Regions from separate parts of the Streptomyces sp. NBC_01717 genome, predicted to be linked through region 3. Evidence: riboswitches for the same ligand, from Rfam matches in the RefSeq annotation. Region 3 holds a riboswitch; each other region holds the start of a gene.
The links. Region 3 has a riboswitch for cyclic di-AMP ahead of OHB49_RS07400 (M23 family metallopeptidase). Riboswitches for the same ligand answer to the same signal wherever they lie in the genome.
Positions count from the first base shown of each region.

Region 1: it holds a riboswitch for cyclic di-AMP, as region 3 does, so the genes downstream of both, OHB49_RS22720 (M23 family metallopeptidase) here and OHB49_RS07400 (M23 family metallopeptidase) in region 3, are expected to answer to the same signal.
Region 2: it holds a riboswitch for cyclic di-AMP, as region 3 does, so the genes downstream of both, OHB49_RS25415 (LysM peptidoglycan-binding domain-containing protein) here and OHB49_RS07400 (M23 family metallopeptidase) in region 3, are expected to answer to the same signal.

Region 1 covers NZ_CP109178.1:5,012,349-5,015,616, forward strand. Annotated here, with positions in the region: gene OHB49_RS22715 (PP2C family protein-serine/threonine phosphatase) at 1-918, shown strand, start outside; cyclic di-AMP (ydaO/yuaA leader) riboswitch at 1,167-1,319, shown strand; gene OHB49_RS22720 (M23 family metallopeptidase) at 1,331-2,449, shown strand; gene OHB49_RS22725 (aldo/keto reductase) at 2,636-3,268, shown strand, end outside.
Region 2 covers NZ_CP109178.1:5,597,916-5,601,183, reverse strand. Annotated here, with positions in the region: gene eno (phosphopyruvate hydratase) at 1-874, opposite strand, end outside; gene OHB49_RS25415 (LysM peptidoglycan-binding domain-containing protein) at 1,160-1,858, opposite strand; cyclic di-AMP (ydaO/yuaA leader) riboswitch at 1,862-2,032, opposite strand; gene OHB49_RS25410 (transglycosylase family protein) at 2,333-3,268, opposite strand.
Region 3 covers NZ_CP109178.1:1,595,733-1,599,000, reverse strand. Annotated here, with positions in the region: gene OHB49_RS07405 (alpha-galactosidase) at 1-1,495, shown strand, start outside; cyclic di-AMP (ydaO/yuaA leader) riboswitch at 1,787-1,947, shown strand; gene OHB49_RS07400 (M23 family metallopeptidase) at 1,951-2,811, shown strand; gene OHB49_RS07395 (SGNH/GDSL hydrolase family protein) at 2,987-3,268, shown strand, end outside.

The DNA of each region.
Region 1 (3,268 bases), 3.4 Mb from region 3:
CTGCACATCGTGCCGTCCATCGAGCTCTCCACCGTGATCACGGTCTCGGGCCTCGCCGTCGTCATCAACCAGGTCGTACGCCGCGGCAACGAGCAGCTGGCTTCGGCGCGGGTCATCGCGGAGACCGCCATGCGGGCCGTGCTGCCGACGCCGTCCGAGCGGATCGGGGGACTCCATGTCGCCGCGCGGTACGAGGCTGCCCAGGCGGACGAATTCGTCGGTGGTGACCTGTTCGCCGTGGCGGAGAGCTCGTACGGAGTACGGCTCGTGGTCGGGGACGTGCGGGGCAAGGGGCTCGAAGCGGTCGGGACGGTGGCGGTGGTCATCGGCGCGTTCCGGGAGGCCGCCGAGCAGGAGGATTCGCTGGAGGGCGTGGCGCGGAGGCTGGAGCGGGCGCTGGCGCGGGAGGGGGCGAGGCAGGGCGGGATCGATCCGGTCGAGGGGTTCGTCACCGCCGTGCTCGCCGAGATTCCGCCTGGTGCGGCCGAGGTGCGGATCGTCAACCGCGGCCACCCCGAGCCGCTGCTGCTCCACCCCGACGGTTCGCTGGAGGTGTTGTTCCCGACGGTGCCCGCGCTGCCGCTCGGCATGGACCTGGGGGTGTGGACGGACCGGGCCGACGTATGGGAGCTGGCCACCGGGATGACGCTGCTCGCGTACACGGACGGACTCTCCGAGGCGCGCGACGCCCAAGGGGTCTTCTACGATCCGGCGGCCCGGCTGCGCGGGCGGATCTTTCCCGGGCCCGAGGAGCTGCTGTCCGCGCTGGCCGACGACGTACGGCTGCACACCGGCGGCAGATCCACCGACGACATGGCGCTGCTCGCGGTCGCACGTCCCGCGCAGGGGCAGCCGAAGCGGCGCAGAACTGTGAAGATCGTGGGCCGGGATGCGAGTGAGGAAGGGCTGAGTCGGTGAAGGGGCTTCGCAGGGCGATGCCACCGTGCGTAATCGAAAGGCCTCGCTCCGCATAACATTTGACGCAACGTCAGAAACCGGGTAGTGGCTGAGTGGCGATCAACTCGCCCGTTTCCGCCCGATTGTGTCCCGTAAAGTCCAGGCCAAGGGCGTTAACGATCAGTGGGAACGGCTTGGAATCGGACCCGTCCGTCTATTAACGTTCGATAACGCAGCGCGGTTGTCCCAGCCGTCGTCAGTGGCGGCACCGTGCGCGAGCGCCGAATTCCGTAAGGGAACCGGGGAACCACCTACATGGGGTGAATCGGACACCTGTGTCTCGTGAGAGGCAGAGGGATCCGTAGGAGACCTTCCTGCTCCGAACCCGTCAGCTAACCCGGTAGGCGAGAAGGAAGGAAAGGAGTGCGCCCCCGTGGCGTCCAACAAGCCTGCCCCCGAAGCCCCCTCCCGGTTCGGCTCCGACTTCACGACCGAGTACGGAACCGAGCAGAGAACCGATTTCGGCGCCGAGTTCACCACTGAATTCGCGACCGACGGTTTCGGTGAGACCGACCGGGCGTGGGAGGAATGGAACCCCACCGAGGAGTCCGTCCGCCCCGTGCGCGGCAGGCACCGCGTCGTCAAGCAGCGCAACGGGCTCGCCCGCAGCTCCACGGTGCTCGGAGTCGGCGTCATCGCGGCCGTGGGCGCGGGTGGCATGGCCACCGCGCAGAGCAAGCCGCCGGTCTCCATCTCCCTTCCCGACTCTCTCGCGGACAACCTCCCCGACGCCAAGTCCCTTCCCGGCGTGGGCGCCCTGTTCTCCGACGAGTCCGCCACCGACCAGGCGAAGTCCGCGGCTGCCACCGCCCCGCTCACCAGTGCCGGCATCACCACCGCCGAGGCCGAGCAGGGCACCACCGACGCCGGTGAGGCGCTGCGAGCCCGCATCCTCCAGCAGGCCGAGCAGCAGCAGAACGCCGCCGAAGCGGAGATCAAGGCCGCCGAGGAGAAGGCCGCCGCGGAGAAGGCCGCCGCCGAGGCCAAGGCGAAGCAGGACGTCGCAGAGGCCAAGGCCGCCGCCGAGAAGAAGAAGGCGGAGGAAGCGGCGAAGGCGAAGGCCGAGGCCGCACGGCTTGCCAAGCTCGCCGCCTCCTACGCCATCCCCACCTCCTCGTACACGATCACCTCGACCTTCGGTGAAGCCGGTTCGATGTGGTCCTCCGGTTACCACACCGGCCTCGACTTCGCGGCGCCGACCGGCACCCCGATCAAGGCCGTCCACAGCGCCACCGTCAAGTCGGCGGGCTGGTCCGGTTCGTACGGCTACCGCACGGTCCTGGAGCTCGAGGACGGTACGGAGCTGTGGTTCTGCCACCAGTCGTCGATCGACGTCAGCGTCGGCCAGAAGGTCACCACGGGTGACACCATCGGCCGTGTCGGAGCCACCGGCAACGTGACCGGACCCCACCTCCACCTGGAGGTCCACACCCCGGACGGCACCGGCATCGACCCGATGACCTGGCTGCGCGACAAGGGCCTCACCGTCTGAGCCCGCGCCGGTTCTCCGGCCCCGCGAACCCGGCAGTCCTGACGCTCCCCCCCGACGTCAGGGCTGCCGGTCTGCTGTCCCCGGTCCTTGCGACGCCGGTGCCGACGCCCGTGCGGATGCCCGTGCGGATCCCCTTTCATCCCCCGGTACGGAATAGCGGCCGCGGCGGAGTCCGTTGATCCATTCATGACTTCTCTTCGTAAGCTCGGCTCTTCCGACCTCCAGGTCTTCCCGCTCGCGCTCGGTGGCAACGTCTTCGGCTGGACCGCCGACGAGGCGCAGTCGTTCGCCGTACTCGACGCGTACGTCGCGGCGGGTGGCAACTTCCTGGACACCGCCGACGCGTACTCCGCGTGGATCCCCGGCAACGAGGGCGGCGAGTCGGAGACGGTCATCGGCAAGTGGCTCGCCGCACGCTCCAACCGCTCCGACATCGTCGTCGCCACCAAGGTCGGCGCCCACCCCGCGTACAAGGGGCTCTCCGCCGCCACCATCAAGGCCGCGGCCGAGGAGTCGCTGCGCCGGCTGGGCACCGACCACATCGACCTCTACTACACGCACTTCGACGACGAGACCGTCCCGGTCGAGGAGATCATCACCGCCCTCGACCAGCTGGTGAAGGACGGCAAGGTGCGCGAGATCGCCGCCTCCAACATCAGCCCGGAGCGGCTCCAGGCGTCTCTGGACTTCTCCGAGCGCGAGGGGCTCGCACGTTACGTCGCCCTGCAGCCGCACTACAACCTCGTCTCCCGCGACACGTACGAGGGCGAGCTCCAGGAGACGGCCGCCCGCGCCGGGCTCGCCGCCGTCCCGTACTTC
Region 2 (3,268 bases), 4.0 Mb from region 3:
CCCAGTCGTCCTCGTACAGCGGGTCCTCGATGGAGACCAGCGGGTACGCGGCGACGAGCTCCTCGTAGTACTCGGTCATCTCGGCGGCCGAGCGGGACTTGCCCTCGAACTCGTACTTGCCGTCCTTGTAGAACTCCGAGGCGGCGACGTCGAGCGCCAGCGCGATGTCCTTGCCCGGGGCGTAGCCGGCCTCCTTGATGGCCTCGAGGATGAGGTCCAGGGCGGCGCGGTTCGACTCCAGGTTCGGCGCGAAGCCGCCCTCGTCGCCGAGACCGGTCGACAGGCCCTTCGTCTTCAGGACCTTCTTCAGCGTGTGGTAGACCTCGGCGCCCCAGCGCAGGGCCTCGGAGAAGGACTCCGCGCCGATCGGGGCGATCATGAACTCCTGGATGTCCACGTTGGAGTCGGCGTGCGACCCACCGTTGAGGATGTTCATCATCGGGACGGGCAGCAGGTGCGCGTTCGGGCCACCGAGGTAGCGGAACAGCGGCAGGTCCGAGGCCTCGGAGGCGGCGTGGGCGACGGCCAGCGAGACGCCGAGGATGGCGTTGGCGCCGAGCGAGCCCTTGTTCTCGGTGGCGTCCAGGTCGAACATCGCCTGGTCGATCAGCCGCTGCTCGGTCGCGTCGTAGCCGACGAGCTCCGGGCCGATCTGCTCGATCACGGCGAGGACAGCCTTCTCGACGCCCTTGCCCTGGTAGCGGTTGGGGTCACCGTCGCGAAGCTCAATGGCCTCGAACGCACCGGTGGAGGCGCCGGACGGAACAGCAGCACGGCCGGTGCTGCCGTCGTCGAGGCCAACCTCGACCTCGACCGTGGGGTTTCCGCGGGAGTCGAGGATTTCCCGGGCTACGACGACGTCGATGGACGGCACGAGGCATCTCCTTCTGGGATATGACGCTGGTTGTGCAGGGTCGCTTTGGCCTTGCGCCAAGAGCCTAACCGCCCTGGCGCACTGCGTTCGGCGACCGCCCGCCTCCTGGGACGAAAAAGGACCCAAGGGCACCCGTAGACGGGCAAACGTTCAGAAATCTACTGAGCAGTAACCACAACGGTTGAACGGTGAGCGCAGAAACCCCGACCCGGCGCGTACGGGGGAATCCGCGCCGGGTCGGGGTGCTCAGGGAGGAGAGAGAGCGCTTTTCTGCTGAGGCTCGTACTACTTCGTCAGGTGGAGCTGCTGACCCGGGAAGATCAGGTCGGCGTCCTTGACGATGTTCTTGTTCAGCTTGAACAGCTGGTGCCAGCCGCCCTTCACCTTGTGCGCCTCGGCGATCTTGCTGAGCGAGTCACCGGCCTTCACCTTGTACTCGCCGTCGCCCTTCGCGACCTTCTGGCCGGTCGGCGTGGTGACGGTCTTCGCGGCCTCGGGGGCGGTGCCGCGGTCCGAGCGGGAGGCGGTGGGGGCCTCGGTGTGCTCGGCCGGCTTCGGCGCGGCCGGCTTCGCGGCGGCGGAGCCGGTGTCGACACCCGGGTCGACACCGTCGTTGGTCAGGTTGCCGGCGCCGGCGCAGCCCCAGGCACCCGGACCCTGCATGTCGAGGAGCTTCTCGGCGGTGGCGATCTGCTGGGCCTTGGTGGCCAGGTCGGCCCGCGGGGCGTACTGCGTGCCACCGGCGGCGGCCCAGCTGGACTGCGAGAACTGCAGGCCGCCGTAGTAGCCGTTGCCGGTGTTGATGGACCAGTTGCCACCGGACTCGCACTGGGCGACGGCGTCCCACGTGGCGACGGAGGCCGCGGAGGCACCCGTGGCACCCATCAGGGGAACGGCGATGGCGGCACCGGCGACACCGGCGAGCGTGGCCACACGGACGGCCTTGGACGGGCGACGGTGCTTGCCCTTGCTGTTCAGCAGCATGCAAATTCTCCTCACCGACGCCTACGAGGTGAGCTGTCGGGTTCGGGCCAAGTGAGTTGCCCGGTCGCATGTCCTAGCACGCGACTTCACCCCAAGCCGGTCCTGACGGTCTTTCGACCATCGGGCCCGGCGCTTACCTGGGTCCCCCGCTCCTGCCTACGGCGCTTTACGCGTCTGTTCCCTTCGACCGACGGCAGGATTCGGCGTGACGGTCGATGGGGCCCGCGGTGCGAGCGGTTCCGACCGTAAACGCACGCAACCCCCACATTCAAAGACGGACATAACTGACAATCATCCCCTACTCACGTCCGGCCGGTCATCGTTTTCGCAGGTGGGGGGCGATGCGGACAGGCCTGACAGACGAGACACGCCGATTAACGCAAAGAGACCCATGTCTCACTTACACATAAGTGGACATAGGCCTCTGAACTACCCCTATTTTTGGGGTGATTTAAGCTGTTGATCAGACCGGTCTCACTCCGCCTTCACACCGAGATCGAGGCTCTGGCCAGGAAGAATGAGATCCGGGTCGTCGCCGACAGCAGTCTTGTTGGCCTCATAGAGCGCCGGCCATCCGCCATGAACCTTCTGTGCATCAGCAATCGCCCAGAGGTTGTCGCCCGGCCGAACGGTGTATGTGCCGTCCGCGGCCGAGTCGCGCGTGTCGCGTCCGTCACCGTTACCGCGGGAAGCATGGCGGCCCGAGTCGCGGTCACCGCCCGTTCCCATGCCCTGGCCCGCCTCGGGGGCCGGCGCGCCGCGGTGCTTACCGCCCGCCTCGCTGCCGGAAGAACCGGAGGAGCGGGACGAGTCGGCCGAACCGGATGTATCCGACACATCGGCTGACGGCTCGCTCGATGCCTGACCGGACGCCTTGCCCGACGTCTTGCCGGACGACTTCTCCGACGACTTGGCGGACGACGACTTCGATCCGCCCTCTGCGCTCGCCTCGTCCGAGGCCTCGTCGGACGGGTCCGCGCTCTCCGTCGGGTCGGGCGACAGCAGGCTTCCCGGATCGACACCCGGCAGCGTCCCGTCCACCGTGAGCCCGGAGATCACCGCGCAGCTGGGCCACGCCCGTGGCCCCTGGTCGTCGAGGACCTTCTCGGCGACCGCTATCTGCTGCGAGCGGCTGGCGAGGTCGGCACGCGAGGCGTACGCCTCGCCGCCGTACGACTTCCAGGTGTCCTGCGAGAACTGGAGACCGCCGTAGAAGCCGTTGCCGAGATCGGCACTCCACATGCCGCCGCTCTCGCACTCGGCGACCCGGTCCCAGGTCGTGGCGTCGGCCGCGTGCGCACCGGCCGCGCCGAGCAGCGGGATGGCGATGGCCGAGCCGGTGACGCCTGCGGCGACGACGATGGCGGGTGCCTGACGAGGGCGACGGTGTCTGCCGTTCGCGGAGCCCAT
Region 3 (3,268 bases):
CCAGTTCCTGCCCTGGGTCGCGCTCGACGCGGACGGAGCGGCCACCGAGGTGGACGGCGAGGTGTACGGCTGCGCGCTCGCCTGGTCCGGCTCGTGGCGGATCGCCGTGCAGCAGCTTCCCGACGGGCTCGTACAGATCACCGGCGGGGCCGGCTACGACGACTCGGGGCTGCTGCGGCTCGCACCGGGGGAGACGTACACCACACCGGTGTTCGCGGGACTCTGGAGCGCCGAAGGGTTCGGCGGGGCGAGCAGGGCCTGGCACGCCTGGCAGCTGGCCCACGTCGTTCCGGACGCCGAAAGCCTGCGGCCGGTGCTCTACAACTCCTGGGAGGCCACCGGCTTCGACATCGCGGAGGACCAGCAGCGCGCCCTGGCCGTGCGCGCCGCAGCGATGGGTGTCGAACTGTTCGTGGTGGACGACGCGTGGTTCGGGCAGCGCACCAGCGACCGGGCGGGACTCGGCGACTGGACCCCGAACCCCGAGCGCTTCCCCGGCGGGCTGAAGCCGCTCGCCGACGAAGTGCACGCGCTCGGTATGCAGTTCGGTATCTGGGTCGAACCGGAGATGGTGAACGCCGACAGCGACCTGTACCGCGCGCACCCTGACTGGGTGCAGCACTTTCCCGGGCGGACCCGCACGGAGTTCCGAAATCAGCTGGTGCTGAATCTGGCCCGGACCGATGTACAGAACTATCTGTGGGAACAGCTCGACTCACTGCTCTCCGGCGCCCCGATCGACTATGTGAAATGGGACTTCAACCGCTGCTTCACCGATGCGGGCTGGCCGGGCGAGGAGTATCCGCAGAAGCTCTGGATCGAGCATGTGGATGCGCTGTACGCGCTGATCGACCGGCTGCGGGCGGCGCACCCCGGTGTCGCCTTCGAATCCTGCTCGGGCGGCGGCGGCAGGATCGATCTGGGCATCCTCGCCCGTACCGACCAGGTGTGGACCTCCGACAACACCGACCCGCTGGACCGGCTCGCCATCCAGGAGGGCTTCGGGCAGATCCATCCGGCTCGAGTGATGGCCGCCTGGGTCACCGACAGCCCGAATGCCCAGCTCAACAGCAGGGTGAGCTCGCTGCGCTTCCGCTTCGTGAGCGCGATGGCCGGGGTGCTCGGGGTCGGCGGAGACCTCACCGAGTGGAGCGACGAGGAGCTGGCCGAGGCCCGCGGCTGGGTGGACCTGTACAAGGAGATCCGTCCGGTGGTGCAGCACGGTGCGCTGTACCGGCTGCGTGCGCCGCGCGGCGGGCTCAGCGCCGTGCAGTACACGCACGGTGACGAGACCGTGGTGCTCATGTGGTTGGAGGCACAGAGGTACGGGGAGCTGCCGCCGGTCCTGCGGCTGCGGGGGCTCGACCCCACGGCGACCTACACCTGCTTGGACACCGGGGTCGCCCACCACGGTTCCGTGCTGCTGCATCAGGGACTGCACAGCGGCCTGCGGGGGGACCTGGACGCGAAGGTGCTGAGGCTCCGACGCGGATGATGTTCATGACATGTCCGTATTGAGGCATTTAGTAGAACATGCCCTGATTATGCGGGAGATGAGGGGTCTCTCGTGAGCGGGATCATATCCGTGACGGTGTGTGGTGGCGCGGCGGCCGGGTAATCCGTACACCGCGCGGAAAGCCAAGATCCTTAATCCACGGAGTGTGACCGGAATTCCGCGTCGAATTCCCGGCGCGGATTCCGGCACGCAACCGATGGCTTGTTCTGCTCGTCCTCACTCGTTTACGGTCACCGTCAATCCGGACGGACCGCCTAATCCTGCCGCCGACCGGAATTCACACCCACTCATCGTGTGGCAGGAGCGGGGGAACCAGGTAAGCCGCCGACCGGAGAAATCCGGCCGGCTCGGGGTGAAGTCGCACTTCCTGCGACCGGGCATCTCCAGCCCGAACCCGACAGCTCACCTCGTAGGCGCCGGAGAGGAAATTCTTCATGCCCATATCGGGTAAGCATCGTCGTCCGAAGTCCAGCACCATCGCTCGTGGCGTTGCCGCCGCCGGCGCCGGCGGGGCCGTCATCGCCCTCCCGCTGCTCGGTGCCACCGGTGCCCACGCCGCGGAGCAGGCCGCCCCCGTCGCGCACTCCGCCGCCGCCACGCACGCCGCGTCGGCCGCCCCGGTCGCGAACAAGCAGGCCGAGACCCGGACGTACTCCGTCGTCGCCGGCGACTACCTGGCGAAGATCGCCTCCGACAACAAGGTCGAGGGTGGCTGGGAGAAGCTGTACCAGGACAACCGTGAGGTCATCGGCGGCAACCCGAGCCTGATCCACCCGGGCATGAAGCTGACCCTCGGCGGCTCCGCCGCGGCCACCGGCACCACGCAGGCCGCCCCGGCCCCGTCGAAGGCTCCGGTGGCCACCAAGCCCGCGCCCGCCCAGAGCAGCAGCTCCGGCTACGTCGCCCCGGTCCCGGGCAAGCACACCACCAACTACCGTGCCTCCGGTGCCAACTGGTCCAGTGGCAGCCACACCGGCATCGACTTCCCGGTCGCCACCGGCACCAGCGTGAAGGCGATCACCTCCGGCACCGTCGTCACCGCCGGCTGGGGTGGCGCGTACGGAAACGAGGTCGTCGTCAAGCACGCCGACGGCCACTACTCGCAGTACGGCCACCTGTCCGCGCTCTCCGTCTCGGTGGGTCAGACCCTCTCGACCGGCCAGCAGATCGGCCTCTCCGGTGCCACCGGCAACGTCACCGGCCCGCACCTCCACTTCGAGGTCCGCACCGGCCCCGCGTACGGCTCGGACATCGACCCGGTCGCCTTCCTGGCTTCGCACGGAATCTCCGTCTGATCGGATCCGATCAGGCCTGATCCGAACGGCTTGTTGATGGGGCGGTGCGCGGCGGCGCACCGCCCCATCACTTATTCCCTCTTTACCAAAACCTGACCGGGTGGTCTATCTCACCTCCCGTCAACCCCTTATTACGGTCGCGTAGGTCACATTCAGCAGTGCAGGATGTGCCCTTGTGGCAGACGATTCGAGAAAAAATCAACGTGGCGTCAACAACCGGCATGGCGCCATCGGGTCGTACGCAGCGATTGGCGACAGCTTCACCGAGGGGGTCGGAGACCCCGGCCCGGACGGAACCTTCGTCGGCTGGGCGGACCGATTCGCCGTACTCCTCGCGGACCAGCTCCCCGACCCCGACGCAGCGACGAACAGCGATGGTTCCGCCGGTTCGGCTCACGGGAACTTCCGGTACGCCAATCTCGCCGTACGCGGACGCCTCCTCGACCAGATAGTCGAG